3 regions of the Sphingobium sp. Cam5-1 genome follow, and region 1 is predicted to be linked to each of the others. Evidence: predicted binding sites of a transcription regulator. Region 1 holds the regulator's gene; each other region holds the start of a gene.
The links. Region 1 encodes LexA, which represses DNA repair genes until DNA is damaged. Its sites were predicted from a motif close to GTTCCNCNCTTGTTCT; they were not measured.
Positions count from the first base shown of each region.

Region 1 (10,495 bases):
GGCCAGCGGCGATTCCTGCTATTTGCGTCCCTCGCGGCTCGGCGATTGCGCATGGATAGCGCGCATGTGGCTGACATATTGGTGATGGGGCCGGTCCCTGAACTGGCCGCGCTTTGCCGATCACTGGGGGGATCGGATGCCGACTATCGTCATCTGTTGATTGCATTGCGGCCTGTCCGGCCCTCTCTCACGGACGCTGCAATCATCGTAGAGGCGGAGCGGTATCAGGCGTTGACAGAGGCGCAGGCGGACGGTTTGGTGAACGCATTACGCGCGCCTCGGGCACTGCGTGCGAAAATCGATCATCTGCGGCGGATCACTGTCTGATGAATATGCCGGTGCATCCTGCCATTATCCGCGCGACTGTAGCGGCGAATGGATTGCTGTTGAGCGCGGATGCGCCTTTGCTGGCCTTGCAGCGTGAGGCAGGCTCCGACCTTGGCGCGGTGCTGGCTATTCCTCAATTGGCGGCGCTAGCGCGGCTTGCGTCGCGCCTTTCTGTTACCGTTTCACGATCGGTCACGGCGGCGGCCGAGCGCGGCGACATCGACATGTGGGTGCGCGCAAAGCCAGAAGCCGACGGCGTGCAGATATCCGTGATCGAATGGAATGAGCGGCCTGCGACGACTGCTCCTGTCGACATGATGCGCCGTGAAGCAGATATTGCGGCCGTCTCGGAAGGCTGGACTTGGCAAATCGACACGCAGCTGCGCTTCCAGATGGTGTTGGAAGGGGCAGGGCTGGAAAGTGCTTTGCCGCAGGAGCCCCCGATACCCGGTAGTCGTCTGACCAGCTATTTTGAACTGCGGCCGGATGAAGAGGGCGACCTCGCCATTCTGCGCGGATTTGCGCAGCGTCGCGCCTTCCGTGACCAGATCGCGACCTTGATTGCCGAACCTGAGCAATGCTTCCGGCTTTCGGGGTTCCCGATGTTCGATCTGGCGGGGCAGCTACTCGGTTACCGGGGCAAGGCATTTCCATTGGATCGAGCGATTCTGGCCCCTCATGTGCCGCCTGCGCCCGCCGTCGTCATATATCCGGCAGAGTTTGGACGGCGCCTCGATCGTTCCCTGCGCCAGCCGCTGGGGCGGATCATCGCCAATGCGGATTCGATCAATGCGCAGTTCGATGGGCCGCTGCGCCCGGACTATGCGGGTTATGCTTCCGACATCGCGGCTGCGGGCCGTCACCTGATGGCGCTGATCGATGATCTGGCGGACTTGCAGGCAATCGACAGGTTGGACTTCACCGTGGCGACCGAGGACGTGGACCTGGCCGATATTGGACGACGGGCCGCAGGGCTGTTCGTGGTCAAGGCGATGAGCCGCAAGATCAAACTTTTCCCACCAGAGGCGGAGCATAAGACCGTCGCGACGGGTGAGTTCCGGCGCGCACTGCAAATCCTGATGAACCTCGTCGGCAACGCTGTGCGCTATGCGCCCGAGGATAGCGAGGTGCGGATAGAGACGGGTGTCGATGACGGACGAGCCTGGATTGCTGTCATGGATCAAGGAGCAGGTGTCCCGGAAGACAGCCGGGAGCGCATCTTCCAAAAGTTCGAACGGCTCGGTCGGAGTGATCCTGGCGGTAGCGGTCTTGGCCTCTATATCTCTCGCCGACTTGCGCTTGCCATGGGTGGAGACATTCAGATCGGCGATGCCCCTGGTGGGGGTGCGCGATTTACGCTGACGCTACCGGCAAGCAGCTAGAATAAAAAACGGCGCCGATTGGGCGCCGTTCTTTTTTCCGGGTTGGCCGCAATTAGCGTTGGCTAACCGGGACATAGTTGCGCTCTGCCGGGCCGGTGTAGAGCTGGCGCGGACGGCCAATCTTCTGCGCTGGGTCAGAAATCATTTCATTCCACTGCGCGACCCAGCCAACCGTGCGGGCGAGGGCGAAGAGCACCGTGAACATTTCGGTCGGGAAGCCGATCGCCGACAGGATCACGCCCGAATAGAAGTCCACATTCGGGTAGAGCTTCTTTTCGATGAAGTAAGGATCGTTGAGTGCGATCTGCTCCAGTTCCTTGGCGACGTCAAAGACAGGATCGTTGACGCCCAGCTTTGCGAGGACGTCCTTTGCCGTCTTCTGCATGACGGTCGCGCGCGGATCGTAGTTCTTGTACACGCGATGGCCAAAGCCCATCAGGCGGAACGGATCATCCTTGTTCTTGGCGCGGGCAATATATTCCGGAATGCGGTCCACCGTGCCGATCTCGCGTAGCATGTTGAGCGCGGCTTCGTTCGCGCCGCCATGGGCAGGACCCCAGAGGCAAGCGATGCCAGCGGCGATGCAAGCGAAGGGATTGGCGCCCGACGAGCCAGCGAGACGGACGGTCGACGTCGATGCGTTCTGCTCGTGGTCAGCATGCAGGATGAAGATCTTGTCCATCGCGTCCACAATGACCGGATCGGGCTCATATTCCTCGGCGGGGACCGAGAAGGTCATCCGCAGGAAATTGGCGGTGTAGCTGAGGTCGTTGCGGGGATAGACGAAAGGCTGTCCCACCGAATATTTGTACGCCATGGCCGCGATCGTCGGCATCTTGGCAATCAGGCGGTGGCTCGCGATCTTGCGCTGTTCCGGATCATTGATGTCCGTCGAGTCATGGTAGAATGCGGACAGAGCGCCGACCACGCCGCACATGATCGCCATGGGGTGTGCGTCGCGGCGGAAACCGCGATAGAAGGTGGTGAGCTGTTCGTGCACCATGGTGTGGCGCGTGATTGTGCGGGTGAAGTCTTCCAGATCCGCCTTCGAAGGCAGTTCGCCATTCAGCAGGAGGTAGCTGACTTCCATGAAGCTGGATTGTTCTGCCAGCTGATCGATGGGGTAGCCGCGATGCAGCAGGATGCCGGCGTCACCATCGATATAGGTCAGGCCGGAATCACAGCTGGCCGTAGAAGTGAAGCCCGGATCATAGGTGAACATGCCGGTGTTGGCGTAGAGCTTGCGAACGTCGATAACCTTGGGGCCGACGGAACCGCTCAGAATACCATAATCCTTGGTATCGCCGCCGACTGTCAAAGTGGCATTATTGTCCGACATCTCGTTCTCCTTAATTGCCAACAGCGCGCGATGCCTGCCTGGCATCCGCGAGCCGCTCCAAGCTCCTGTCTTTTCCGAGAAGGAAAAGGACATCAAATATCCCCGGCGAAACCGTGCGACCGGTTAGCGCCGCGCGTAGCGGTTGAGCCACTTTGCCCAGCCCCAATCCGACTTCCTCTGCCACGCGGCGGGTCGCTTCCTCGATTGCTTCGACCGTCCAGGAGGGGACGGATTCAAGAGCGTCGGCGGTTTTCCCAAGCAGCTCGCGCGCCGAGTCGTCTAGCAGAGCAATAGCCTTGTCGTCAAAATCCAGCGGGCTTGCCTTGAACAGGAACTCCGCGCCCTCGGCAATCTCGTTAAGCGTCTTCGCGCGTGGTTTGAGCGAAGGCATGGCTTGCGCAAGAAGCGCCATCGCCTCGACCGACGGGGTCGTGCCGAGCCGTTGCGTCACGCGCGGCAGGACCAGTTCCGCCAGGCGCTGGTCATCCGCCTCGCGCAGGTAGAATGCATTGAGATTTTCGAGCTTCTTGATGTCGAAGCGGGAGGGCGATCGGCCCACGCCGCTTATGTCGAACAGCTCGATCGCGCGATCTCGCGATATGGTCTCTTCGTCGCCATAGCCCCAGCCGAGGCGCAGAAGATAATTGAGCACGGCTTCGGGCAGCATGCCCATCTCGTCGCGATAGGCATCGACGCCCAGCGCGCCGTGCCGTTTCGATAGCTTTGCGCCGTCCGATCCGTGGATCAAAGGAATATGGGCATAGACTGGCTCGTCCCAGCCCATCGCCTTAATAATGCCGAGCTGACGAAACGCATTGTTCAGGTGATCGTCGCCACGGATCACATGTGTGATACCCATGTCGTTATCGTCGACAACGACGGCGAGCATATAGGTTGGCGTCCCGTCGGAGCGGAGCAGGATCATGTCATCCAGTTCCGCATTCTGGACAACTACCCGGCCCTGGACCGCATCGTCGATGACCGTCTCGCCTTCGCGCGGCGCCTTGAGCCGGATGACGAACGGCGCATTGGCCGGAGCTTCCGATGGATCACTGTCCCGCCAGCGGCCATCATAACGCATCGGCTGCTTTGCGGCGCGCTGCTGTTCGCGCAGTTCAGCCAGTTCTTCGGGGGTCGCATAGCAGCGATAGGCATGGCCTGCCGCGAGCAACTGGTTAGCGACCTCCGCGTGCCGCTGCGATCGCTCAAACTGAAAGACGGCGGGCTCGTCGCCTGCAAGGCCAAGCCAGTCAAGGCCGTCGAAGATTGCGGCGACAGCGTCCTCGGTCGAACGGGCGCGATCGGTATCTTCGATGCGCAACAGGAACTTGCCGCCATGGTGTCGGGCGAATAACCAGTTGAACAACGCGGTGCGCGCGCCGCCGATGTGAAGAAATCCCGTGGGCGATGGCGCGAAACGGGTTACCACCTGCTTGTTCAAACCCGTTGCACTCACCGTTTTATTCCCCGACATCCGCCTTGCTCATTCATGAACGCGACGCCCCCTAGCATGGCTTTTGAGCCACGACAAACGTCCGTTGCGCCGATAATAAGGCGCAGCGGCCATCAGCTTTTCGCGCGCCTCGAACAGGCATTGGAGGCTGAGCGCGAGCAACTTGCGCTTTGGGTTCCGGTGGGCCTTGGATTGGGCATCGCGGCTTGGTTCTTTCTGCCTAACCAGCTGACATGGTTGTCTTTTTGCTGTTGCGCGATTGCGATTGCGAGTGGCGGATTGATGCTGCCGGAGGGCGGCCGGATACGCCACGCGATTATATTGGGCAGTCTGCTCGCGGCGTCAGGTTGCCTGTTAATATGGGGGAAAGCCCTGATCGTCGGCACGGCGCCATTGCCGCGTGCGACATTTGTAGAAGTGACTGGCGAAGTCAGGTCAGCCGATACGGTGCCAGCGCAGCAGATGAGTCGCGTATCGATCCGTCCGATCCACATGCCTGCGCTGCCTTCCTTGATCCGGGTGAACATAGCAGCGGCGGACCTACCCGAAGGGGTTGGCAAAGGCGCCATCATTCGCTTTCGCACGCGGTTGATGCCTCCTGCCGAAGCGAGCCTGCCCGGCAGTTATGATTTTTCGCGTCGAGCCTATTTTCAGGGGATCGGGGCAACGGGACGCGCGCTTAAGCCCATCGTCGTGCTACGCCCATCAACGGAGGCGCCGCCTCTGCGCAATCGTCTTTTCGCGCATATATTGAAGAATGCGCATGGCGACGGGGCGGGCATAGCCGCAGCGCTGGCGACGGGGGATCAGGGCGCCATCAGCGAGGCGGACGCCGACGCGATGCGCCGCAGCGGCCTTGCCCATCTGCTCTCGATCAGCGGGCTGCACGTCACCGCCCTTATCGGCGCAGTCATTTTTCTGCTGATGCGGGTCATGGCACTTAGTCGGCATGCGGCGTTGGACTGGCCGTTGATGCTGATCGCTGCGGCCGGTGGCGCGCTGGCGGGCCTGGGATATACTTTGCTGACGGGTGCGGAAGTGCCGACGGTTCGATCCTGCGTCGCGGCACTGTTGGTGCTGGGCGGGCTTGCGCTAGGGCGTGAGGCCATCACCTTGCGGCTGATAGCCGCCGGTGCACTGGTGGTTCTGTTGGCATGGCCAGAGGCGCTGGCAGGGCCAAGCTTCCAGATGAGCTTCGCCGCAGTTATCGCCATTGTTGCCTTGGGCGAACATCACCGCTTTCGGGCGTTCGCGGCATCCCGTGAGGAGTCAGTGCTTCGGCGACTGGGTCGCCACCTTGCCGTCTTGCTTCTCTCCGGCTTTGCGGTGGAAATGGTTTTGGCGCCGATCGCGTTGTTCCACTTTCACAAGGCCGGGATGATAGGCGCTTTTGCAAATCTCGTCGCTATTCCCCTGACAACCTTTGTGGTCATGCCGCTGGAGGCATTGGCCTTGCTGTTGGATGTTGCCGGTCTTGGGGCTCCTGCCTGGTGGTTGACGGGCCGCGCGCTCGACCTGCTGCTGCTGATCGCGCATTGGGTGGCGGCAAGTCCTTGGGCGATCGTCACTGCGCCTTCCGTGTCCAACCTGATTTTCGGGATCATCGTGCTGGGCGGCCTTTGGTGTCTGCTTTGGCGAAGCGCTTGGCGCTGGGTAGGACTGGCCCCCTTGGCGCTGGGGATGGCCATCATCATGATGAGTTCGCCACCCGACATTCTTGTGACAGCCGATGGGCGCCATGTTGCCGTTCGCGGGCAGGACGGTGGCATGGCTATTCTGCGCGAACGGGCTGGAGATTATGTCCGCGATATGATTGCGGAAAGTGCAGGCTATGGAGGTCCGCTGGGCGCTCTTGCAGACTTGCCCGAGGCGCGTTGTTCCATGGACTTGTGCATGGTGGCCCTAACCGGAGGAGGGCGCATATGGCAGCTATTGGTGACGAGAAGCGGGGTTGTCGTGCCCAAGGACAGCCTGGCCCGCGATTGCGCGCGTGCCGACATCGTTATCGCTGATCGCCGCCTGCCGCCATGGTGTCGGCCCCGCTGGCTGAAAGCCGACCGGCGGCTGTTGGCACATACCGGGGGGCTGGCGATCGATCTTGATGGAGGAACCGTGCGAACCGGGAAAATAGCGGGCGACGCACATCCGTGGGTCGCCCGGCCTTCCTATTTACCGTCGCGTCGCCGATCCGGTCAGTTGTACCGCCGGAGCAGACCAGCCAGCTTTCCTTGAATGCGCACCTGCTGCGAATCGTAGATTTGCGGCTCATAAGCATTGTTGGCAGGATCGAGCCTGACCTTAGGCCCCTGGCGATGATAATATTTCAGCGTCGCCTCGCTATCCTCGATCAGTGCAACCACGATTTGCCCCTCGCGCGCGACTTCAGTGCGCTGGATCAGTGCAAAGTCGCCGTCAAGGATGCCCGCGTCGATCATCGAATCGCCAGAAACCTCAAGAGCATAATGGTCTCCGGCGCCCAGTAGAGCGGCAGGAACGGACAGCATATTCTGTCCTTCCATGGCTTCGATCGGAACGCCTGCGGCAATCCGCCCGTGAAGGGGAATGTCGATCACGTCGTTGGCTGCGACCGGGGGCTTGGCCGACAGTTGCGGCTTGGGTGTCGCTGCGACCTTGGGGGCGCGATGCATTGCTTCAGGAAGTTTCAGAACCTCCAGCGCGCGCGCCCGGTTCGGCAGGCGACGGATGAACCCGCGTTCTTCCAGCGCATTAATCAACCGGTGAATCCCGGATTTCGACCGCAGATCGAGCGCTTCCTTCATCTCCTCGAACGAAGGCGAAACCCCGCCTTCATCGAGCCGAGTTTGAATGAAGCTGAGCAATTCCTGTTGCTTGGGCGTCAGCATGCCGACTTATCCTCCATGGAACGGATGGAGAACGCATAGGAAACGTAAGGAGGCAAGTCAAGCAGGTGGTTATTATCCCTTTCCGACAAGTAAGTTATCACGCGCCTCTGGTTTGCGGAGTACGATGATGGTCAACTCGTTCGGCTTCAAACCCTTGTCCTCTATGACACCGATTGAAATTCCAGACTCTTGCATGACGTGGGAAAGGCGAGTGAAAGGCTGGTTTTCTGGGGTCGGTTCGCTAGTTTTAACTGCAAAGGCTAAATCCGATTTGCTTGGCACTTTTTGGAACGCTTCGCCGAATGGCCCTTGCTGGACGCCGCATGATTTGAAGAAGTCGCAAAGTTGGTATGCGAAGGCTTGGGCCTCAGCATCCGGCACATGGGCGACCGTAATCCATGGGAGAGGCTCTTTCTGGAAAAGATCAGACTTTAGGAGAGGCAACATTGCATCTGCCTGGGACTTAGTAAGTTGCCGCATTTCCTGGGATTTTTGGAGGCGCTCTCTTACTTTTTCGGCCTCTGCGCTAGCCTCTTCGGCTCGCTGGTGCGCCTTGGCGGCATCGGCCTTCGCCTCTTCTGCCCGTGCATTAGCATCTGCGGCGCGCGCATCCGCTTCTGCGATTTTCGTGGCGTCTTCGGCGCTTTTGATGTCTGCTGATCTCGTCGCGGCTACACCGCCGACCAACCCTGTTATTACCGCCAAACCTCCGAAAACTGCGGTAGCCATCAATGAGTACCATGCTATTCCCGAAAGCAGCGCTGCCGAATTCCACATAGACATTCCCCCTCGATGGGGGTGGGGTATAGCAGCAACTTTGTGGGGCGTGGGAGTCTTGGGATGGGTCGGATTCGCTATCTGGCGCGTTAGATTAATGAGGAGAAGTATATTGGACCCAAATAAGCGCTTTGACCGCCTGCTAGACGCGATGGCCCACGGCCACGCGCCTGTTAGCGGGAAAAAGAAACCATCAGGTGATCAAGCATCAGATGCGGAACGTCGCGCATATTGTGACGAAACTCGAACTCCGCGAGATACTTCGGAAGATGCTTCTCGCTGACATGAATATGGGTGCCGTTGATCCCGCGCTTTAGCTGCGCCCAAAAGCCTTCAATGCCGTTCACGGTCGTTCCGGTTGGCCCAACATACTGTTCCGCGCTGTGGTTCACGGTCTTGTGCCAGTAGCCCTTGAACTCGCCCAGATCGCGGTAGCTGACCAGTTCGTCCGTGTGGATTTCGCTATGCGGCTTCACATTGGCGAACACGTGCGGCTCTAGCGTGGCCTTCTTCCGGTTCGGCACCACGCGGGTGATAACGTCGCCGTTGCGCTCACGCATGCCGATCACGATGGTTTTGTTGGCGCGGTAGTTGCCGGTTCCCTTATTCTCAACCTTCCCGCCGATGTATGTTTCATCGACTTCCACGATCTTGCCGAAGCCGCCCACTGGATCGTCGCCGTCAACCTGGCCCATATATTCGCGGATCATGTGACACATGCGCCAAGCGGTCTTGTAGGTCACTCCTAGTTGGCGCTCGACTTCCTTGGCGGCAACGCCGTTCCGCGAGGCGCAGAACTGGAACATGACGAAGAACCAATCGCGCAGGCTGGTGCGGGTGCGATCAAAAGGCGTTCCGGCAGTCGGATAAACCTGCGCGCCGCAATATTCGCAAGCGTAGGAGCGACGGCCCTTCACGCGGTAGAAATTGGCCGACTTGCCGCACTTCTCGCAATCGTGGCGATCCCCGTAGCGGACGCGCATCAGGTGATCGAGGCAGCTATCCTCGGTCGGGAAGCGGTCTTGGAACTGGCGCAGCGTAGGGGCTTTGTTGCTCATGCCCATTATATGCCATATCCGCCTACTTGTTTCAAGGGGATAATAACCAAGCAGGTTGCGCCAAGCGTAACGAAAGGAACGGACCTGCGTCACGGCCGTTCAATAGCGGCCTTCCCAAAGAGGGTGAATAGGAGAGTAAGATGGCCAACCAGAACGATCAGGACAAACAGCGCCGCCAGCAAGGTGGTGACCGCTCAAGCCAGGGCGGGCGTCAGCAGCAGCAGGAAAATCGCCAGGGTCAAATGGGCGAAAGCCGCAAAGACAAAAGCGATCACAGCAAGCAGCAGCGCTGATCTACGTTCGGTTAGATCACGGGGAGGGGCCGCTTTGCGGCCCCTTTCTCATTGTGAGAGCGGTACGATGGTTGCTTTGTCACCTACGGCGGCCGGGGGTGAGTCGGCCGGTCGAAGGATCAGGCACCCCGCTTGAGCCAGGGCTGCGGTCGCCGCGCTGTCTTGCGAAGTAACCGAGACCAAACCAGCATCAGTGAGATAGGCGCGAAGATAGTCGTCGCGCGATCCGGTCGCAGGAAGTGCGGCAGCGAGTTCCGCGATCGTCGTACGCGGGAGCGGGTTGGCGGCTCCGGCCATGTGGCGGACGAGCGGCATCAGGAACAGCGTTGCCGTCACGAAGGCGGATACGGGGTTGCCGGGGAGGCCGAGGAATAGGGTATCACCCAGCTTTCCCGCCATGAGCGGCTTACCGGGGCGCATGCGAATCTTCCAGAAATCCAGAGTGCCGCCTGCCGCCTGGAAAGCTGGCCGCACCAAGTCGTGATCGCCGACCGAGGCACCTCCGGTCGAGACAATGATGTCGGCCCCGGCGGCTTCTTTGAGGGACCGGACCATTGCGTCGAGATCGTCGGGAACGATGCCGACGTCGATAACCTCTGCGCCTGTCTGGCCGAGCATGGCCGCAAGCATGGGCGCGTTGGAGGACGGCAAGCGGCCAGAGGGCGTGGGCGCTCCGGGAGGGACGAGTTCATTGCCGGTTGAGATCAGGGCGATGCGCGGGCGGCCGCCGACCGGAAGGGTTCCGTGGCCCCCAAGAACGGCGAGAGCAATCTGCGCGGGACCCAATGCGGCACCGGCAGCGAGCAATAGATGATTTGCGCCAAAGTCGCTTGCCGCTGGGCGCACATTTCGTCCTGTGGGTAGTGGAGCGCCGAGGGGGTGCACGAGCTGGCCGTCCAGCTGCGCATCTTCCTGGATAAGGACCGTATCGGCGCCGGGCGGCAGTGGTGCGCCGGTGAAGATGCGACAGCATTCCCCCGGAGCCAAAGCGGAGGGAAGGGA
Region 1 is NZ_CP065138.1:673,663-684,157, forward strand. Features, by position in the region: gene IZV00_RS03350 (DUF2336 domain-containing protein) at 1-327, shown strand, start outside; gene IZV00_RS03355 (sensor histidine kinase) at 327-1,709, shown strand; gene IZV00_RS03360 (citrate synthase) at 1,762-3,048, opposite strand; gene gltX (glutamate--tRNA ligase) at 3,059-4,522, opposite strand; gene IZV00_RS03370 (ComEC/Rec2 family competence protein) at 4,559-6,733, shown strand; gene lexA (transcriptional repressor LexA) at 6,694-7,365, opposite strand; gene IZV00_RS03380 (hypothetical protein) at 7,438-8,094, opposite strand; gene IZV00_RS03385 (IS1595 family transposase) at 8,316-9,200, opposite strand; gene IZV00_RS03390 (hypothetical protein) at 9,341-9,493, shown strand; gene IZV00_RS03395 (molybdopterin molybdotransferase MoeA) at 9,542-10,495, opposite strand, start outside.

Region 2 (10,495 bases), 790 kb from region 1:
ACCGGCTGGAGGCGACCGGCGGCTCTGCCTATGGCCCCTTCTTCGCCAATGTGCTGATCCGTACGGCCAAGGGTCCGCTCACCATCGACATCACCCGCGCACGCTTCGCGGGCATCGACATGAACGGCCGCCTCCAACAGACCGCCGCCGGACCTTTCGCCGGACAGTTGGCCATGAACGGGTCCGGCATCACCGGCGCGGCGCGGCTCTCCGCCATCGGCAAAGCACAGGGCATCGCGGTGAACGCCACGGCCAGCAACGCCCGCCTGCCCGGCGAAGCCGACGTGGTGATCGGCCGCGCCCTCGTGACGGCGGACATCGTGCTCACCGACCAGCCACGCATCACCGCCGATGTCCAGATGGCGAACGCCGCCTATGGCGACTATGTCGTGCGAAAGAGCCGCGCCCGGATCAATTATCAGGGCGGCCGGGGCCGCGCGCAGTTGGTCGCCGACGGATCGACCGGCGTGCCCTTCTCCATCGCCGTCAATGCGGCGCTGCGCCCGAACCTCTACGCCGTCGCGCTGGAAGGCAAGGCGAGCAACATTCCCTTCCGCTTCGCCCAGCCCGCGATCATCCGCATCGAACCCCAAGGCTACCGACTGGAGCCAGCAACGCTCGTCATGCCTCAAGGTCGGGTCGATCTCGCCGGACGCTTCGGCAACCAGACCGCCCTCCAGGCACGGTTCAAGGATTTCGACCTCGCCATTATGAACATCTCCAGCCCCGGCCTCGGCATCAGTGGCAAGGCGACCGGCGCGATCGATTTCAACCAGAGCGGCAATTCCTTCCCCACCGCCACCACACGCGTCGCGATCAATAATTTCCGCCGCTCCAGCCTGTCAGCCGTCTCCGATCCGGTCTCCATGGCGATCGAAGGCCGTCTTTCGGGGCGCGGCGGCGACCTGCGCGGTCTCATCCGACGCGGCAACGCGCCATTAGGGCGCTTCATCGCCACGCTCGCGCCTTCCGGCCCCGGATCAAGCTGGACAGAGCAGCTTCAATCCGCACCCCTTGGCGGCGGCATACGCTATGCCGGGCCTGCCGACGTGCTGTTCTCCTTCGCCGGTCTCGCTGATCAGCAACTGACCGGCCCCATCGCCCTCGCAGCAGATTTCAGCGGCCGCCTCACCGCCCCGCGCCTCAACGGCCTCGTCCGCGCCAACGCGCTGACATATGAAAATGAAACGTTCGGCACGCGCCTGACGCAGATGCGTCTTGATGGCCGCTTTACCAACGATCGGCTGGAGATACGCGACTTTTCGGGCCGAGCTGGCGACGGCACGGTGCAGGCCAACGGCTCCGTCGGGCTCGCGGCCGAAAGCGGCTATCCCATGAACATCGCGATCAAGCTGGACCGCGCCCGCATCGCCCGCAGCCAGGCCATCACCAGCGTCGTCACCGGCACGATCAACGTGAGCAACAGCGCGGCAGACGGCGGACTGATCAAGGGCGACCTGTCGCTTCCCGAAACCCGATACCGTATCGCCTGGCAGGGCGGTGCCGACATCCGCCAGCTTCAGGGCGTCCGGCGCAAGGGCGAGGGCACCGACCTGCTCGACCAGCGCGTCGCGTCGCGGCAGGCAGCGGCCAAGCCCGCCGACTGGAAGCTCGACGTCCGGGTGCGCGCCGACAATGAAATCTATCTGACCGGCATGGGCCTTGATTCCGAATGGAAGACCAACATGCGCATTACCGGCACAACAAAGGCCCCGCGCGTCGTCGGCAAGATCGAGGTGATACGCGGCCGCTACAGCTTCTCAGGCCATCAGTTCGACCTTGAACAGGGCATCATCACCTTCAACGGGCCGATGATGAACCCGGTGCTGGCAATCCGCGCCGAAACCCGGATCAACACGGTGGCGGCAGGCATCGCGGTCGGCGGCACGGCGCAGAAGCCGGACATCAGCTTCATCTCGACGCCCACCCTGCCGCAGGACGAGATTTTGGCCCGCATCCTGTTCGGCGACAATGTCGCGAACCTGTCTGCCACCCAGGCGATCCAGCTTGCCGCTGCGCTCAACGGCCTGCGCGGCGGTGGTGGCGGGCTCAATCCGATGGGCAAGTTGCAGAATGCGTCTGGCGTCGACCGCATCGGCATCGTCAGCGGCGACAAGGAAACCGGGCGCGGCGCATCGCTGGCAGTGGGTCAGCACATCTCCAACAATATTTATGTGGAGGTGATCACCGATCCCAAGGGCTTCACCGCCACCCAGCTGGAAATCTCCCTGTCAAAGACGCTCAGCCTGCTGTCGAAGACCGGCACCAACGCCGGATCATCGGCAAACCTGCGCTATTCGAAGGATTATTGAAGCCGCTCGGCGCGGTAGCGGGCGATCAGCCCCTCATATTCGTCCATGCCGGGGAAGCGTTCGAAGCTGACCACCGCGCCGGTATGCGCCCAGGGCAGCTTTTCTGCCGTCTGCGTTTCCATCCATGGCGCGAACCAGCTCGCATCGTCCAGCATGGTTGCTCGCACATTGACGAAGCCCATGTCGGCGACAGGCTTGGTGAAGACCCAGCTCTTGCACCAGTCGCAATGATGATGGTGCACGTCTTCGCCATGCAGCCCACCAATCACCGTGGCGCCCGCAATCAGTTCAAAGCCGCCCGAAGGCATGATGATCGTGGTGGAAAAAGCGCTGCCCGTCATCTTCTGGCAGCCGGTACAATGACAAGCCGCCTCACCCCAAGGCGCTTCGCTCAACCGGAAACGCACACGCCCGCACCGGCAACCGCCTTCGATGGGGAGATCGGGAATGGACATGGGATTCTCCTGTTAAAGCGGACACATTAATCCTCCCCAGCGGAAGATGGGGAGGGGGACCAGCCGCAGGCTGGTGGAGGGGAAGCCGCGCAGGTCGTGCCATTTCCCCTCCACCACCGCTGCCCGGCGGTCCCCCTCCCCACGCTTACGCGCAGGGAGGATTTTGATCTTATCCTCGCCCTCAATGAAAGTCCCGAGACCTGGGCAATATCCGCACATTGCGCGGATGGCTGGACGTCCGGGGATGCTGAGGATGCACAAACTCATCCGCCCGCGACAAAGCGATCTGCGGCTTATGCGTATCCGACAGACGCGACAGCTCGGCGGTGCGATCATGCACCCGGCTCGCCATCAGGTGGACGACGCCCTCCTTGCTCCGCTGCACCTCGCCTTCGACCAGCATCAGCCGCGACGCCATCACCGGCCGCCGCTGCATTTCAAACAGTCGCGCCCACAGCAGGATGTTGGCGATCCCCGTTTCATCCTCGATCGTGATGAAGACGGCATTGCCCTTGCCCGGCCGCTGCCGCACCAGCACCACGCCCGCCGTCCGCACCTTCGTCCCGTTCTTCGCGGCCGATGTCTGCGCGCAGCTCAGCACCCCCTCGGCGGCAAAGACCGGGCGCAGGAACTCCATCGGATGGCCTTTGAGCGACAGGCGTGTCATCTGATAATCGGCCGCGACTTGTTCGGCGAGCGGCATGGCGGGCAACATCGCGTCCGGCTCCTGCCCCAATTCTCCCGCCGCCTTCTGGTCCCGCTTCCGGGCAGCAGCGAACAGCGGCAATTCATTGGACGGCGTCCGCCGCGCCTCCCACAGCGCCTCCCGCCGATCCTGCCCCAACGACCGGCACGCGTCCGCATCCGCCAGCAAGCGCAGCGCCCGCGCGGGCAACCCAGCCCGCCGCGCCAGATCCTCAAGGCTGGTGAACAGCCCACCTTCCCGCGCCTCCACCATCTGCGCCGCCCAAGCTTCGCGAAAACCATCGATCTGGCGAAAGCCCAGCCGCAGCGCCAACGCCCGCCCCTCCCCCTCACCCCGCCGCATGTCCCGCGACCGCAGCAGCGGTTCGAGCGCATTGTCCCACCCGCTCATATTCACATCCACATCATGCACCGCGACGCCATGCTCCCGCGCATCCCGCACGATCTGCGCGGGCGCATAGAACCCCATCGGCTGAGAATTCAGCAGCGCACAGGCAAAGACGGCAGGCTGGTGGCATTTGATCCAGGCCGACACATAGACCAGCCGGGCAAAGGACAGGGCATGACTTTCAGGAAAGCCATAGCTGCCAAACCCTTCGATCTGGCTATAGCAACGCTCGGCAAAGTCACGCTCATAGCCCCGCCGCACCATACCGCCGATCATCTTCTCCTTGAACTTGTCCATGCCCCCCACTTGCCGGAAAGTCGCCATCGACCGCCGCAGCTGGTTAGCCTCCGATGGCGTAAATTCCGCCGCGACAATGGCGAGCTTCATCGCCTGTTCCTGGAACAGGGGGACACCGTAGGTATCCTTCAGCAACTCCCGCAACTCATTGGGATTATGTGGATAGCCGGGGGAAGGAAATTCCGGCTTTTCAAGGCCCGCCCGCCGCCGCAAATAGGGATGCACCATGTCGCCTTCGATCGGCCCAGGCCGAACGATCGCAACCTGCACTGTCAGGTCGTACAGGTTCTCCGGCTTCAAGCGCGGCAGCATGTTAATCTGCGCCCGGCTTTCCACCTGAAACACACCGATGCTGTCCCCCTTTTGCAGCATGGCGTAAACAGCAGAGTCTTCGGAATCGAGATCGACGGTCAGGTCATGATCGCCCAGGCCATGACGCCGCATCAATTCATAAGCCCTGCGAATGCAGCTCAACATGCCGAGCGCGAGCACATCGACCTTCATCAGGCCCAGCGCATCGATGTCGTCCTTGTCCCATTCGATGAAGCTACGATCCGGCATCGCAGCATTGTGAATGGGCACCGTTTCATCCAGCCGGTTCTGAGTCAGCACAAAGCCGCCGACATGCTGGGACAGATGCCGGGCAAAAGGCGCTCGGATCAGTTGCTGAACCAGCGATCGCAACCGCAGTATCTCCGCATTGTCGAGGGAAAAGCCCGCATCGATGAAACGCCCATCGCCCAAATCGCTTGAGTAGCTGCCCCAGACGGTACTGGACAGGCGCGCCGCGATATCTTCGCTAAGGCCCAGTACCTTCGTCACTTCGCGCAGGGCGCTGCGAGACCGGTAATGGATGACGGTCGCGGCGATCCCCGCCCGCTCGCGCCCGTAGCGGCGGTAGATATATTGCATCACCTCCTCACGCCGCTCATGTTCGAAATCGACGTCGATGTCGGGCGGTTCGTTGCGCTCTTCTGACACGAAACGGGAAAAGAGCAGGTCGTGCTTCATCGGATCGACGGACGTGACGCCCAACAGGAAGCAGACAATCGAGTTGGCGGCGGACCCCCGGCCCTGGCAGAGAATGGGGGGCTTCTGCGCGCGGGCGAAGCACACAAGGTCGTGGACGGTCAGGAAGTAATAAGCATAGCGCTGCATTCGGATAAGGCGCAGCTCCTGTCCTATCAGCGCCCTTACCTTGGGAGGCAATCTGCGCCCGTAACGGCGCTTTGCCCGGCGACGCACCAAATCCTCCAGCCAGCCATCGGGTGACCAGCCGGACGGCACCGGCTCATGAGGATATTCATATTTTAGGTCAGTGAGGACGAAATCGATCTGATCAACGAAGCGGATCGTTTCAGCCAGCGCTTGCGGATAGGCAGCATAAAGGCGGGCCATTTCCTGCGGAGATTTGAGATGCCGCTCAGCATGTGCTTCCAGCCGTCGCCCCGCTTGCTTGAGCGTCACGCCATCCCGAATGCAGCTGAGCACGTCTTGCAAGGGCCGCGATGTCGCTTCGGCATATAGCACATCATTGGTCGCGATGACTGGCACACCCACCTCACGGGCAGTCTGCTGAATAGCGGTGGCATGTCGGCGGTCGCGCCCATGATAGCGCAGGGTCAGGCCAAGCCACACACATCCCGGCGCCTTGTCATGCAACAGGCGCAATGCATCCTGCCATGTGGGCGGAGACGCAGGCGGCACCAGTTTCAGGTGAGAGATGGACACCACCTCATCCCCGGACGGATAGGCCGGGGGAGCCTTGTGTACCTCTTGGGGCCGAGCCGTGGATAGCGGCAGGACAATCAACAGAAGGTCGTCAAGATGGCTAAGCAAATCACCGAAGGTAAGAATGCAATCTCCCTTCACCGCTTCCATATTGCCTTTGGTCAACAGACGGGTAAGCCGTCCCCACCCAAAGCGGCTTTTGGGATAGGCCAGAATGTCAGGCGTACCATCGACAAAGACCAGGCGAGCGCCCACCACCAAGCGCAGATCGGTATGACAGGCAGCCTCTTCCTGGGCGGTCAGTTCGACTGATTCGCCCCTCTCCTTCTTTTCTTTGATTATGGCGGCGCGGGCCTTGTCCGGCGCGTCGCGAAGGGCAACATAAGCGCGCACCACGCCAGCCACGCTGTTCCTGTCAGCAATGCCGATGGCGCGTAGCCCCAGATGATTGGCTTGTGCAACAATATCTGAAGGGTGTGAGGCGCCGTGCAGGAAGCTGTAATTGGACATGACGCCCAATTCGGCGAAGGCAGGCCCCTCCCTCGACACTGGCGGTCTTACAGCCTGTCGTATCTTCTCCCTTGCCTCAACCTCGTCCAACTCCCGCCGGTCGGGCGACCTGGGCTTGGACGGGTCAGGTCCCTTTCCGCGTTTCATGCGAACAGGCCGTGGATGTACCAGCCGGGATGCCGCGCCTCCGTGCCGTAAAGGCCATGGCGGAAGATCCAGTAGCGGCGACCGCGCGCATCCTCGATCCGGTAATAGTCGCGCGTCATGCCCGCACCTTCGCCCGCTAGTGCGCCGTCCTTCGCCTTCCACCATTCGGGCGCGATCCGCTCTGGCCCTTCATAGCGAGTCACTTCATGCGCGCTACGCCGCCAGCGGAAATGATGGGGCGGACCGTCGGGGACCTCCGCCACTACCTCGATCGGCTGGGGCGGGTCGAACAGATGGATGGGGCGCATCGGCGGGTCGCCGGACTCTTCCTGACGCGGCCAACTGGACGGGGTGCGGCTTTCGATCGCGGGCAAGGCAAGCTGCGCCTGCTCGGGAATATGGCTGTCGCGCGGTTCCAACCGCTGGATGCGGTTGCGGCCAGCGCGGACGGACAGCCGATCGATCAGCGCCGCGACCGCTTCCTCGCGTCGCGCCTCTCCCCCTTCCAGCGCCAGTTGGGTCGCGGCCATCGGCTCGGTCTGCGGCACGGTAAGGCGCAGCATGTCGAAGCCGAAGCCGGGATCCAGCGGATCGGACAGGCTGTCGATCCGCTCCCGCACCAGCCGCATGATCGCAGGCGCATCCCGCACCGGCAGGCCGGTTTCCACCCGCAGCGGAAAGGCGAGGCCATCGGCGCGGAAGAACAGCAATTCGAACCGCCGCCCGCCCTCGCCCCGCTCAGTCAGCCGCTCGCCCGCTTCGCCCGCCATCTCCTCAACCCGCTGCAAGGCATAGGCGGTGCTGCCCACAGGCTCGGCGAAACGACGCTCGATCCGCAGGACGGGACGCGGACGGCGGGGGCTAAGCGGGCGATGCCCCAGACCCAGCAGGCGATGCAGCGCGTCCACCGCCTCCTCGCCAAAGCGCGCGGCTAGCGCAGCGGCGGGGCGGGCGGCAAGATCGCCGATGGTGCGCAGCCCCGCGCGTCGCAACGCCACCCCGCTCTCCTGCTCCAGCTCCAGCGCCTCGACCGGCAGGCGACGCAGCGCAGCCTCCTCATCTGGCGCTGGCCCGGCGGAAAAACGGCACAGCGCATGCGCGCCCTCAGGCGTGCCCGCTACTGCATGACGCACTTCCATGCCGTGCCGCTCAAACCGCTCCACCGCCTCGCGCGCCAGGGCCTCCTCCCCGTTCCACAGATGCGCGCAGCCGGTGATGTCCAGCATCAGCCCATGCGGCGGATCGATCGCGGCCGCCGGCGTATAGCGCGCGCACCCATCGCACAGCCGCTCCAGCCAATCCTGATCGGCATGATGATCCGCTTCGAAGCTGACCAGATCCGGCTCCTGCGCCCGCGCATCGGCCAGCGTCATGCCTGCGCTCAGGCCCAGCGCCAGCGCATCGGCATCCGGCGTCACAAGGCGCATGGCCCCGCGCACAGCCTCCACGATGACGACCGGCCCGGCGCCGCCCTGTGCCTGCCACAGATCAGGCCGCGCGATGCGCAGGCGGTCGACCGGCAGGAAGGGGAACCACAGCGCCAGGTAGCGCCGCCTCTTCAGCGCGTTCTCCGCCTGCCCGTCCATGCTCATGGCGTTCATCGCACTCTTCTCCAAAATCTCCCCGTTCGGCATTCCACACCATCCGCCATGTCATGCCGTCTGCCCCCGAACGGCGGCGCAACAGGTGGAGCGAAAAGGCGCTCATGCCCGGCGCATTGCCCGGCAACGGCACGGATGGCGCAGCCTCCACCCGCCACCGCGTCTCCGCCGCGCTCGGCACCGGATCGCCGCCGATCCGCAGGACGAAGGCGGTAACACCAGACGTCTCCGCCGCCAGCGCCAGGCGGCGGCTGGCAGTCAGGTCCATGAGCGGCGCGCGCCCGCGCAGTTCGATGACCAGCGCGCCCAGCGCCGGGCATCGCAACGCATCGACCGCCGCGCGCAGCAGCAGGGCCTCATCCTTCATCACGCCGACCAGCAAATGGGCTGGATCTATTCCAAGCGCGGCAAGACCCGGGCCATAAGGTTGTCCCGCCGCTCCATCTGGAAGGCGCAACCAGAACAGAGGAGCCTCACGCGCCGCAAGATGGGCAAGGATCAGGGAAAGACCGGCAGTGGCGCCTTCATCTTCAGCATTCCCGAACAATTCATGCACCCGCCCCCTGGCAAGGCCACCCTGCAATGCCTGATCAAAAGCCGCATGTCCGGTCGTGATACGCGCACCTGCTTTGACGGCCGGAATCCCTTCCAGTGATGCAATGTGCCGCCTGAGGGCTGCAAGCCTGTTCACCGAATCCACCATAGAATGTTCTCTATATGTTCTTTTCGACGATAGCGCACCCCCTGTCAATCAACTTGGCTGGCATCAGAAAAAAGGGAGGATGGTTTCAGCTTCTTACACACATTGGCCATCATCCGGAAAAGTTTCACACCCGGCATTCTGCCAAGCTAATCTGTGTCGATGGACACGTCCCACATCGCCTCACTGGCTCACGCGCCCTTCCTTTTGGCGCGCCGCATTGCTTCGGCTCGCAGCCTGCGTCTTGTTTCCAGCGCCGCGACCGCGCTCCTTGCCTCCTACCCGAAGTCGGGCAGGACCTGGCTCAGGTTTATCCTGGCGCAATATTTCCTCGCGTCGCGTGCATATCCGCCCATTACGACCCAGAGCATGTTCACCTTTGCTCCCAATTTCGACCTGGATCCGGTGCGCGGCATACCGGCCTTTGTCCGCAGGTCGGAGGAGGCTTCTTTCCCCCTCATCCCTTCCACCCATCTGCGCTTCAAGCCGACCCTGCCCGGTCGGCTGCCCATCATATTCCTGATCCGCGATCCGCGGGCCGTACTTATTTCCGACTATCACCATGTGACCCGGCATAAGATGTCGTTTCAAGGCAGCGTTGATGATTTTCTCATGGATGAGAATAGAGGCCTGCCCCACTATATCAAATATATGAACAGCTGGGCCAATGGCCTCGAACGGCATGATCATCACATCATATATTATGAGGATCTACTGCTTCAAACGGAGGCAGAAGTCGAAAAGATGCTCAATTTCCTGGATGAGCCAGTCAACACCCAGGCTCTTCGATATGCGGTGGAAAACTCATCCTTCGAAAAGCTCAAGGCATTGGAACTCGCCCAGGGCATTCCCGGCCATGAATATGACAGATCGGATTCAGATGCCCTGCGGATCAGAAAGGGACAATCCGACAGCTTCCGCCAGGAACTGACGATCGAGCAACAAAAATTCATCGAGGATAGCTGCACGTCTCAGTTGAACCCCCGCATGTTGGCCAAGCTGGATCGATACGGCTTTTCGGACCCGCCTTCGTCATCCACCGTGAAATCGATTGGGATATCGCAATCCGTGGCGCCCGAAAAACAGGTCCATGATCCTGTAACCAAGCGCCGCCTTCCCTCTCTTGGCGTACAGCTTTTGAGCGAGGCGATGGTCATAATCGGCCTCGCCGCCATGCTCATCGCCCCGACCATTCTGGCGATAGAGGTAGGCGAATGGTTTTTCCGGCGGGAATGGGATGGGCATTCCCTGGAAGACGGCCTCGCCTTGTTCGGGATCGACCGGGTCGGGCCTGTAGAAACACCGACCGAACAAATACTCGACGTCTTTCTCGCGCTGCCCCTCACCATCGCCTTGTTCATGAACGGCCTCCTCATATTCCTGGCTGCCGTACATTTTGGAGATTGGGGTCTTCAGGGCGTACGGCTCAAGAAAAAGCTCGCCGTCGAGCAGAGCAAAAGGCGCCAGCGGAGCCACGCCAAAAATCCGCCCTCTGACCTCAAACCGGCAGGAATGGTGAGCCCCAGCCGCTGATCAATGTTCATTTAGAGCATCGTGCCTTTTATCTGGATCACTCAACCCCGTTCGGGCTGAGCTTGTCGAAGCCCTTCCCTTTCTAAAAAGAAGAAAAGCCCTTCGACAAGCTCAGG
Region 2 is NZ_CP065138.1:2,733,009-2,743,503, reverse strand. Features, by position in the region: gene IZV00_RS13635 (translocation/assembly module TamB domain-containing protein) at 1-2,312, shown strand, start outside; gene IZV00_RS13630 (GFA family protein) at 2,306-2,767, opposite strand; gene IZV00_RS13625 (error-prone DNA polymerase) at 2,949-6,545, opposite strand; gene IZV00_RS13620 (Y-family DNA polymerase) at 6,542-8,137, opposite strand; gene IZV00_RS13615 (ImuA family protein) at 8,034-8,849, opposite strand; gene IZV00_RS13610 (sulfotransferase domain-containing protein) at 9,009-10,379, shown strand.
Region 2: a site for LexA is predicted at 8,855-8,870, ahead of IZV00_RS13615 (ImuA family protein). Genes of this name have one in related genera too.

Region 3 (10,495 bases), 460 kb from region 1:
CGAAATCGTCGCGCGAGGGGAATGCCGTAGAGGCCATGTTTAAGTCCTTCACTCGTCATTGCTGGCCTACCGGTTGTATCCGGTGGTCTTTGAGGCCAAACCGTCCGCACGGCCGAATGCCCATGCGAACATCCGTTCGGCCATGTCGGGTGAGACGCTCTTTGGATAAGCGAAAAGGGCGCCTGGGAATCCCAAGCGCCGTCATCGCGTCAGGCCTGTTGCCGACGTTCCAACTGGGCGTCCACCAGAGCAATCGCCTGCTGGACGGCGGCGTCTATAGTCAAATTGCTGGTGTCGAGCAAGTCCGCGCCATCAGCCATTCGCAACGGCGCATGATCGCGGCTCATGTCGCGAGTGTCGCGTGCCTGAATATCTGCGATCAGGCTATCCATGTCCGGGTGTCCACCATGGGAAAGCGCATCATCATAGCGACGCTTGGCGCGCACGTGAACGCTCGCGGTAACGAAGATCTTCGCATCCGCATCCGGCGCGATCACCGTCCCGATATCGCGGCCATCAAGTATTGCGCCACCCGGTCGGGTCGCAAAATCGCGCTGTCGCTGGACGAGCGCCTGGCGAACGCTCGGGTGGATGGAAACGCGGGAAGCGAGTGAACCAACGGCCTCGCTCCGCAGCGCAGGGTCACACAGGACTGAATCGTCAAAATCACAAGCGGAAACCGCATCGGCTTCGTGGTCCGGATCGCCCCCGGCTTTTAGCACAGCAAGCCCGACCGCACGATAGAGCAGGCCGGTGTCCAGCACAGGCAACCCGTAATGGCGTCCGAGCGCCTTGGCGATCGTACCTTTGCCGGATGCCGCAGGACCGTCGACGGCGATGATCATTCTGCTTTGCCTTTCCGCAACGTCTTGGCGAGGCCAATGACGGCTATAAAGGCCCAGACTACCTCCAGCGCCATCGATGCGACATTGAAATGAACCGTCAGTGAGAAGATCAGCAGCAACGAACCGATCAGGTTGAGAAAATTGAAGAGCGTGAAGTTCAGCGCCTTCGCCATATTGCTGTAGGCGTAAGCAATAACCATGAGGCCGCTACCAAGAAGGCCAACCACGTTGGGAAAATCGAAATTCACGCTATCGCGCCGAGTGTTTGCAAGAGCGCGGTAAAGCCGGGGAAGCTGGTCGCGACCGGGCGCATGTCATCGATGGTGACGCCGTTTTTGGACACAAGACCGGCCACCGCAAAGCTCATGGCGATACGATGATCCAGCTTCGTCGCGATGGGACCGCCGCCGGGCAGAAGCGTACCTCCGCTTCCCTCAATGACGATGCCGTCCTCCAGTTCCTCCACTCTCACGCCGATGGTGCGGAGGCCCGCCGCCATGGTGGCGATGCGATCAGATTCCTTGACCCGCAATTCTTCAAGGCCTCGGAAGGTGCTGCGTCCTTCGGCGAGTGCGGCCGCGATGAAAGCGACCGGATATTCATCGATCATGGAGGGCGCGCGGGCGGGGTCTGGTTCGACGCCCGTAAGTCGGGAGGCAGTGACGACAATGTCTCCCACCGGCTCCCCGCCGACTTCGCGCGGGTTCTCGATGACGATGTCGCCGCCCATCTCGCGCAGCAGATCAATTAACCCTGCCCGAGTGGTATTCAGGCCGACATTTTCAATAGTAATCTTCGAGCCGGGGACAAGTAGCGCGGCGACCATGGGGAAGGCTGCCGACGAGGGGTCGCCGGGTACGGTGATGGCTTGCGGACGAAGTTCGGCCTCGCCTTTTAATGTGATGATCCGTGATCCATCAGCATCGATTTCTACGTCCAGGTCAGCGCCAAAGCCCTTGAGCATCCGTTCGCTGTGATCGCGAGTCGGAACTGGCTCGACGACGCGCGTGACCCCGGGGGTGTTCAGACCGGCCAGCAAGATCGCGGACTTCACCTGCGCTGATGCGACCGGAAGGCGATAATCCAGCGCCACGGCCGGACAGACGCCCCGCATGGTGAGCGGCAACCGTTGTCCGGGGCTGGTGGTGAAGCTGGCGCCCATATGGGACAGTGGCTCGGTGACGCGCTGCATCGGGCGCTTGCTCAGCGATGCGTCTCCGATGAAAGTCACGGTGATGCCATGACTTGCGACCAGGCCCATGAGGAGGCGGGTCGACGTGCCACTGTTGCCCATGTCCAAAGCTGTTTGGGGTTGCAGCAATCCGCCCACGCCCACGCCCCGGATGTGCCAGATGCCATCATCGTCCCGTTGGATCTGCGCGCCCATCGCACGCATTGCGGCGGCAGTGGCCAGCACATCCTCTCCCTCCAACAGACCTTCGACGCGGCTTTCCCCAACGGCCAGTGCAGAGAGCATGAGTGAACGATGCGAAATGCTTTTGTCTCCCGGCACCCTTACACTGCCCGCAAGCGGAGGAGCGCCGGAGAAGGTCATGGGAACAGGCTGATCGGAAGAAGTGGTCACGGGTCAATCCGTTTGTCAGGAAACTGAAAAATTGCGCCCGGCTTTTGACAGCGCGGTTCCGCTATGGCAAGGCGCGCGTCGCTTCGCGGGCGACATGGTCGCGCCGCGTGATATTCGTTGAAGCACTCGTAAGAAGGACAAGGCCGGACATGGTCAAGGCTGAATGGGGCACGAAGCGTACCTGCCCGAAATGCGCCACGCGCTTCTATGACCTGGGCAAGGACGACCCGGTCACCTGCATCAACTGCAACACCGCTTGGGAACCCGAACCCGTCCTGAAGTCGAAGCAGCCGCTGCCGTACGAGGAAGCGCCAAAGAAGGTTATCGAAACCGCCGACGGGGAGCTGGAGACGGCAGATGACGATCTGGATCTTGATCTGGATGTCGATGATGATGGCGATTCGCCGGACAATGACGTTGACCTGGGCGGTGACGATGACCTCGGCGTGGATGCGGCCGCCGACGACGGCGACGACGACAATTAAGTAATTTTGTGCTTGCCAAGGAAGTTGCTGCCTCCTAATGGCAGCGACCTCCGAAGCGCCGGTCCCAAGCGGCGCTGACACTGGTAACGGGGCCTTAGCTCAGCTGGGAGAGCGCCTGCATGGCATGCAGGAGGTCAGCGGTTCGATCCCGCTAGGCTCCACCAGTTTTCCGGATGGTCCAAGCCTCACCTGTATAGCCCGGAAGCTATCAAGCGGGTGCTTGGCATCCTATATCGGCCGACGGCTCTATGCCGGACATGGCCCAATCCATTGGGATGCGGTATGATGCCGCGCAACGATGGGGCCTTAGCTCAGCTGGGAGAGCGCCTGCATGGCATGCAGGAGGTCAGCGGTTCGATCCCGCTAGGCTCCACCAACTCTCCGGACGTCTATTTATCCTCTGGCCTGTCTTCTCTCAGCAATAAAACTAAGCGTCTGGCAGCAGATTAACGCTGCATGACATTATTGTCAGTGAGGGATCATCAAATTTGACAATGCTAACTGGCGCCCGGTCACGCTGGCTGCACGAAGCTATCCATCACGCGCTTACGGCCAGCCGTTTCAAAATCGATCTCGAGTTTGTTGCCCTCGATCTCCGCAATCGTGCCGTAACCAAATTTCTGATGAAATACGCGCAGCCCCAGATGCATATCATCCCGCCCCTTGTTGCCTAAGTATACCGCCGACGCGCGCGCTTCAACGATCCGCACGGCTTCGCGGGAGAACTGGCCACTTTGTTGCGCTCGCTGCCAGCCTGGGCCGCGCCCGCTGCCTCGTTGCACGTTGGAGAAGGGATCAGCGCGCTCGGACCAGTTGGCACGCCATAGGGATGCGCCGCCCGCCATGCTGCTTTCCTCCTCGACATGTTCCGGAGGTAGCTCGCCTACGAACCGCGACGGGATGGAACTGGTCCACTGGCCATATATTCTCCGGTTCGCCGCATGAAGGATGACGCACAGCTTCCTGGCGCGGGTAATCGCCACATAGGCGAGCCGACGTTCTTCCTCCAGACTGTTGAGACCGCCTTCGTCCAACGCCCGTTGCGAAGGGAAAATACCCTCTTCCCAGCCCGCCAGGAAAACAGTGTCGAATTCGAGCCCTTTGGCCGCATGGATGGTCATGATCGTGACCTTCCGTTCCTCGGCTTGCGCGTCATTGTCCATGACTAGCGACACATGTTCGAGGAACGCGCCCAGCGTTTCATATTCCTCCATCGCGCGGGTAAGTTCATTCAGGTTTTCGAGGCGGCCCGCGCTTTCGGCTGTGCGTTCTGCCTGAAGCATTGCCGTGTAGCCGCTTTCATCCAGTATCTGGCGCGCGAGTTCGGCATGGGGAAGCTGCGTCGCACGGTCGCGCCAGCGGGCCAAATCCCCGATAAAGGCGCCAAGGCTGCGGCGCGCTTGCGGAGTCATTTCGTCGGTATCGAGAATTCGTGCAGCAGCGAGCGCCAAGGGTATGGCCTCGGCCCGAGCAAGGCGGTGAAGTTTCTCCACGGCTTTTTCACCTAAACCGCGTTTAGGAACATTGACGATCCGCTCAAATGCCAGGTCGTCGGCAGGTTGGTTGACGAGGCGAAGATAGGCAAGCGCGTCGCGGATCTCAGCCCGCTCGTAAAACCGAAAGCCGCCTACAATCCTATATGCGAGACCGATCTGAATGAATCGATCTTCAAATTCGCGGGTCTGGTGCTGCGCACGGACAAGGATAGCTACCTCTTCCAACGATCGACCTGAGCGCTCGATCGCCTCGATTTCGTCGCCGACGCGGCGAGCCTCTTCTGGCCCGTCCCATACGCCGATGACGCGGACTTTTTCCCCGATGTCGATGTCGGTCCACAACGTCTTGCCCAGCCTGTTGCCGTTTTCGGCGATCACACCGGACGCGGCGCCCAGGATATGAGGCGTGGATCGGTAATTCTGCTCCAGGCGGACAATCTTGGCGCCCGGGAAGTCCTTTTCAAATCGCAGGATGTTGGCGACTTCCGCGCCGCGCCACGAATAGATGGACTGATCGTCATCACCCACGCAGCAGATATTCTTGCGCTGCTGAGCCAGCAGGCGGAGCCAGAGATACTGGCTGCTGTTGGTGTCCTGATATTCGTCCACCATGATGTAGCGGAACCGCTGTTGATAGCTTTCGAGCACATCCCGGTGGCGCTTCAATATGGTGAGTATATGGAGCAGCAAGTCGCCGAAGTCGCAGGCATTTACATCGCGAAGGCGGGCTTGATAGGCAGCGTATAATTTCTGCCCACGCCCATTCCCGTAAGATTCGCTATCTCCGGCGCTGATTTCGTCAGGAGTCAGACCCTTATTCTTCCACTGATCGATCAAGCCACCCAGCTGCCGCGCGGGCCAGCGCTTTTCATCAATCCCTTCAGCCTGGATCAGCTGCTTCATCAGCCGAAGCTGATCGTCTGTATCAAGAATGGTGAAGTTGGATTGCAGGCCGACCAATTCGGCATGTCTGCGAAGCATTTTGGCAGCGATGGCATGAAATGTTCCAAGCCATGGCATGCCTTCCACTGCCGGACCGATCATACGTCCGACACGCTCGCGCATTTCGCGCGCGGCCTTGTTGGTGAAGGTGACCGCCAGGATTTCCGACGGATAGGCGCGGCGCGTAGCTATAAGATGCGCCAGCCGTGCGGTCAGCGCAGCCGTCTTGCCCGTTCCGGCGCCCGCCAGAACAAGAACCGGACCCTCGACAGTGAGGACAGCTTCCCGTTGGGGCTCATTGAGGCCCTGAAGATAGGGCGGATCATCAGGCGTTGGAGCAGGGAGGGTCATGGTCAACAACTAGGGAGCATGGATAGAGGGAGCAAGGGCTTGGCCACGTGCGATTGATGGCAATCTATGAGAACAAAAGAGGAATCATGCAAGGGGGAAGGCCGCTGTGTTGACATTAACGGTACCCCCTCGGCCTCTCGTCATGTCGTTAGGTCAAGGCCGAACGGTTTCAATGAGAGAGCGGCGCTTTGCTGAAAGACCGTGATCATTCGCCTGGTAGCAGCATAGCCACCGTTCGTCGCCGATATCGGAACGCGTGCGCACTGATCTGGTTCTCTACCCGCCAAGAGGCAGAACGGGGTGATGAACAGGAAAGGATTACCCATGAAATCGATCATGCTTGCGGGTGCCGCCATGCTGGCTTTTACCACCGGCGCTACTGGCATTGCGATCGCTCAGGGTGTGCCGGACAGTACGGCCCAACCCCCAGCCACTGATAGCATGCCGACGGATCCGGCTACGCCTGCGAGCCCTGCAACAGCGACAGATCCCAATGCTGGTCAGCCGACTGGAGAGGTTCCAGCCGACACCGGCATGATGCCCGCAACGCCGGGTATGCCCAAGGACCCTGCCGCGCCTGTGGGCAGTTCGGCCAATCCGGTGACCGTTGGCGGTAACATGACCCCTCCGCCTGCGGGCGGTAAAGATTATCCGCTATGCAGTCGCACGGTACAGGATAGCTGCATCAATCCAGGCGAGGCACCGCGTTCGAAGAAGATGGCGCGCAGGCATCGCTGACCGGGGAGACAGCGCCGGGCAGGGCAGCAATGAGTGCTGCCAGCCCGGTTCTGTCCTTGGCGGCGTCCGCCAGGCTATGCTGGTCGAGCACTGCTAGAAAAGCGGTAGTTGCGGCCTTCAAAATGCCCGATAGGCCACAAGCGGCGCGAAGGCTGCAGTTTGCGCAGTCTGCAAGGTTCATGTCCGTTTCGGTGTGGCGGATTACATCACCCAGTTTGATTGCTTCAGGATCGCGGGCCAGGGTGAAGCCGCCGCCTCTGCCGCGCTGGGTCAGGATGAACCCGCCTTGGCCGAGGTGGTGGACGACTTTCATCAAATGATTGCGCGAAAGAGCGTAGGCGTCGGCGACCTCGGGGATGGTTGCACGACCTGTTGGCGTGACGGCCAAATGGATGAGGACGCGCAGGGCGTAGTCGGTGTGGCGGGTCAATTGCATGAGGGAATGCGTTAATTGAACCGGGTTTGCAGATAAAACATGCAGCTTGTTTACATGTTTAAAGATGTACCGTAAAGGCATCTTTACCGAGTCTCTAGTTCAATGGGGTGCATATATGAGCCAGCTCAGCGCTGAAACCATCGCGATCGTCAAGGCAACCGCTCCCGCGCTGCGGAGCCATGGGGTGGAAATCACGACCGCCATGTATGCGCGCCTGTTCCAGGATGCGTCGATCAAGGACATGTTCGATCAGGCGGCACAGGACAGCGGTGAGCAGCCCAAGCGTCTGGCCGCGGCTATCCTTGGCTATGCCGAGAATATCGACAAGCTGCAGGCGCTCACCGGCGCGGTCGAGCGTATGGTGCAGCGGCACGTCGAAACCGGCGTGAAGGCTGAACATTATCCCAAGGTTGCCGAAGCGCTGCTGCCCGCGATCCGCGATGTCCTGGGCGCGGATGTTGCCACGGATGCTGTGTTGGAAGCGTGGGGCAAGGCCTATTGGTTCCTCGCCGAGATATTGATTGGCAAGGAAGCGCAGGCTTATGAGGATGCTGAAGCGGCTTGATTGATGGGTGGGGATGCCTCCTGGGGTGTTCCCCTCTCCCTAACCCTCTCCCCTAAAGGGGAGAGGGAATCGCTCTTAAGAGGGTCAGGCGTGCCTTGCCGACGTCGCGGGTTGCCTCCACGACAAAGCCCTTGACCTCCACATCTTCGCGGCGATCGGTTTCGATGCTGATCCAGGTAGCGGGGCCGGTCCAGCCCAGACGGCTTAACTTATCGAGAGCGACGACGCCTGCGCCGCTATTATAAGGCGGGTCTATGAAAATCAGGTCCAGCGGGTTCGACGCAGGCCCCAAGGAGAGCACGCTGCTCTGCCGAATGTCGGGCCGGATGCCGAGCTTGTCGCCATTGGCGCGGATCACATTGAGAGCCGCCTGATCCTGTTCAACGAAGAGGCAGCTAGCCGCGCCACGGGACAGGGCTTCAAAGCCCAAGGCGCCCGATCCTGCAAAGAAATCGCCGACGGCCAACCCTTCAAATGATCCGATGCGGCTCACCAGCATCGAAAAGAGCGTTTCGCGCGTACGGTCGGCCGTGGGGCGGGTGGCGTCGCCTTTGGGAGCTGCCAGCGGGCGGCCGCGCCATTGGCCTGCGATGATTCTCATGATTGGCGTCCGTGCAGAAGGAAAGCCCTGAGACAAGCGCAGGGCGAACGGGTTTAGCTTCAGGATTTGGGCGTCTTCAAGCTCTTGCGGAAGACGATGAGGTCGTGCTGGCGCACTTCCTGCACCGCGCCCGACGCGAGTTCGCCAAGATGGAAGGGGCCATAGCTGGTGCGGATGAGGCGGCTTACCTGTAGACCCAGATGCTCCAGAACACGCCGCACTTCGCGGTTCTTGCCCTCCGTCAGGGTCATTTCGATCCACTGGTTACGGCCGGTGCGGCGTTCCAGATTGGCCTCGATCTGGCCATAGCGGATGCCGTCAATCTCTATGCCCATGAACAAATCTTCAAGCTGGGCCTGACTGACCTCACCAAAGGCGCGGGCGCGATAGGTGCGCGGCACGCCGGTCGCGGGCAATTCCATCTGCCGTTTGAATTCGCCATCGGTGGTGAGGAGCAGAAGCCCCTCCGTGGTCATGTCCAGACGGCCGATCGGCATGAGGCGGGGAAGGTCGGCGGGCAAGCGGTCGTAGATGGTAGGGCGGCCGCGCGGGTCGCGCTCGGTCGTCAAATAGCCCGAAGGCTTGTGAAACAGGAAGAGACGGGCGGGAGCGGGTTGCGCCACCGGGTTGCCATCCACCGACACGCCATTGAGCGAGGTCAGCAGGGTCGCGGGGGTCGAGATCAGTTGACCATCGAGAGTGACCCGGCCTTCCTCGATCATCCGTTCCACTTCCCGGCGCGAGGCGACCCCGGCGCGAGCGAGCAGCTTTGCGATGCGTTGCGGTTCGTTCGTGCCGCTGGCGGCAGCGGCCACGCGCGCCGGATGGGGATTGGCTGGCTTGACGGGAGCAGCGCTTCTTTTCTTGAAAGGCGGGCGAGCAGGGCGCGACGAACCGGCGGGTTTGCCGTCGGTGGGGCGCCGGGGGCCGCCCGGTCCTGCCCTGCGCGGCGGTGCTGATTTTTTCGGCGGCTCCACGCTCGGTTCCTTTTAACGAAGCGGCGGCATTCCCATATCGGAGATGCCGGGAAAATGACGAATAGTGCCGCCCTGTCGCCGAGTGCGCAGGGGCGGCCGCAACTCCCTTAAGGGGTCGCGCGTTTGATCGGGTGCATGGCGCATATGGGGCGGATCGGCAAATGTTTTTCGGGCTAGTCAAAGGGGACTCGAAGCCGCGGCAGCAGGCACAGGCCATCATCAGCGTGCTGGTGGTGGAAGATGAGCCTTTGGTCGCCTTCGACAACGAGCATGTGCTGGAGCAGGCTGGCTACCGCGTGGCCGCGACGGTCGAGGATTATGACCATGCGATCAGCGTCATTGAGCAGGATGAGGTCGATTTGGTGATCGCCGATATTACCCTGCATGGCGACAAGACGGGCATTGATGTGGCGCGTCATGCCTATGCGAAGGGGCTGGCGGTGCTGTTCGTCAGCGGTGCCTGTCCGATTGATGCGCATGAGATGGCGGTAGGGTGTCTGGCGAAACCTTATTTGCCGCGCGATCTGCTGGCTTCGATCGGGGTGATTGAGGCGGTGCTGCGTGGTGGGGAGCTGCCGCGGGTGCCGCGTGGATTGCATTTGTTTGATCGGGTGGGGTGATGTTGGTTCAGGCTGGTCGTGGCCTGCGGAGGATGGCGGCTAGCGACCAGTTGTGGACATCAGCAGATCCATGGCCATTTCCTGATAGCGGCCACCATATTTTCCTGACACACATCCTCTATGACGTTCAAAACCAGTCTTAAAGGAAATCGCCGCACCTTGATGATCGCAGGGTTCGCGGGTCTCTCGATGCCATCTTACGCGTCGCCGCCGATGCCGGTGGAAACCATTGAAACCATCAAAGCTGCATTGCCTCAATGCACTGGAGGCTGGATTGAATCGGGGAAACGAGGGCGGGTATTTCCGGTAGACCTTGCACCCCGGCTTGCCTTGCTTTCACGACCTTCGGTCCAGATGGATCAAGATGCGGGACAGGATCTGTACCAGATTGCCAAAGGGCTTCTTGCTCCAGCTATCGGAACACACGAACGCATGATGGATGGCGATGCCAGCCTGAAGTGCCCTGCGCATCCTAAAGAGGCCGTGGCTCTGATGGAATATCTCATCGGTGCGACTCCAGATGAGCGGCGAGGTGCCAGTAACGCCTTAGATTGGCTCGGCCTCGCCTACAAAACAGGAGCGTCAGGGGTCAAGGATCCAGCAGAAGCACGCCGCTACTACCTACGCTTTCGGATGCACGTTGGAGTGTCACCAGAGGCTCAGTGGTCTGATGGCATCGACAATAGTCTTTTGGGCAATGTTGAGCGGGCAGGTTTGAGGCCTTATCTCGAGGCGCTCGCAGAAAGCAGCAAAGGCGGCGGCGCAGCCCGGATAGCATTGGCCGAAGCTGCCTTGCCGACCAACCCTGTGGCTGCACGTCAATTACTCCGATATCTTGATGATCGTCCACTGAA
Region 3 is NZ_CP065138.1:1,137,629-1,148,123, reverse strand. Features, by position in the region: gene rpsA (30S ribosomal protein S1) at 1-37, opposite strand, end outside; gene cmk ((d)CMP kinase) at 210-845, opposite strand; gene IZV00_RS05805 (CBU_0592 family membrane protein) at 842-1,093, opposite strand; gene aroA (3-phosphoshikimate 1-carboxyvinyltransferase) at 1,090-2,430, opposite strand; gene IZV00_RS05795 (TIGR02300 family protein) at 2,580-2,915, shown strand; tRNA gene IZV00_RS05790 (tRNA-Ala) at 3,004-3,079, shown strand; tRNA gene IZV00_RS05785 (tRNA-Ala) at 3,216-3,291, shown strand; gene IZV00_RS05780 (ATP-dependent helicase) at 3,428-5,704, opposite strand; gene IZV00_RS05775 (Fe-S oxidoreductase) at 6,029-6,442, shown strand; gene IZV00_RS05770 (Rrf2 family transcriptional regulator) at 6,390-6,878, opposite strand; gene IZV00_RS05765 (globin domain-containing protein) at 6,994-7,443, shown strand; gene rsmD (16S rRNA (guanine(966)-N(2))-methyltransferase RsmD) at 7,496-8,044, opposite strand; gene IZV00_RS05755 (pseudouridine synthase) at 8,104-9,021, opposite strand; gene IZV00_RS05750 (response regulator) at 9,183-9,641, shown strand; gene IZV00_RS05745 (hypothetical protein) at 9,762-10,495, shown strand, end outside.
Region 3: a site for LexA is predicted at 5,774-5,789, ahead of IZV00_RS05780 (ATP-dependent helicase). Genes of this name have one in related genera too.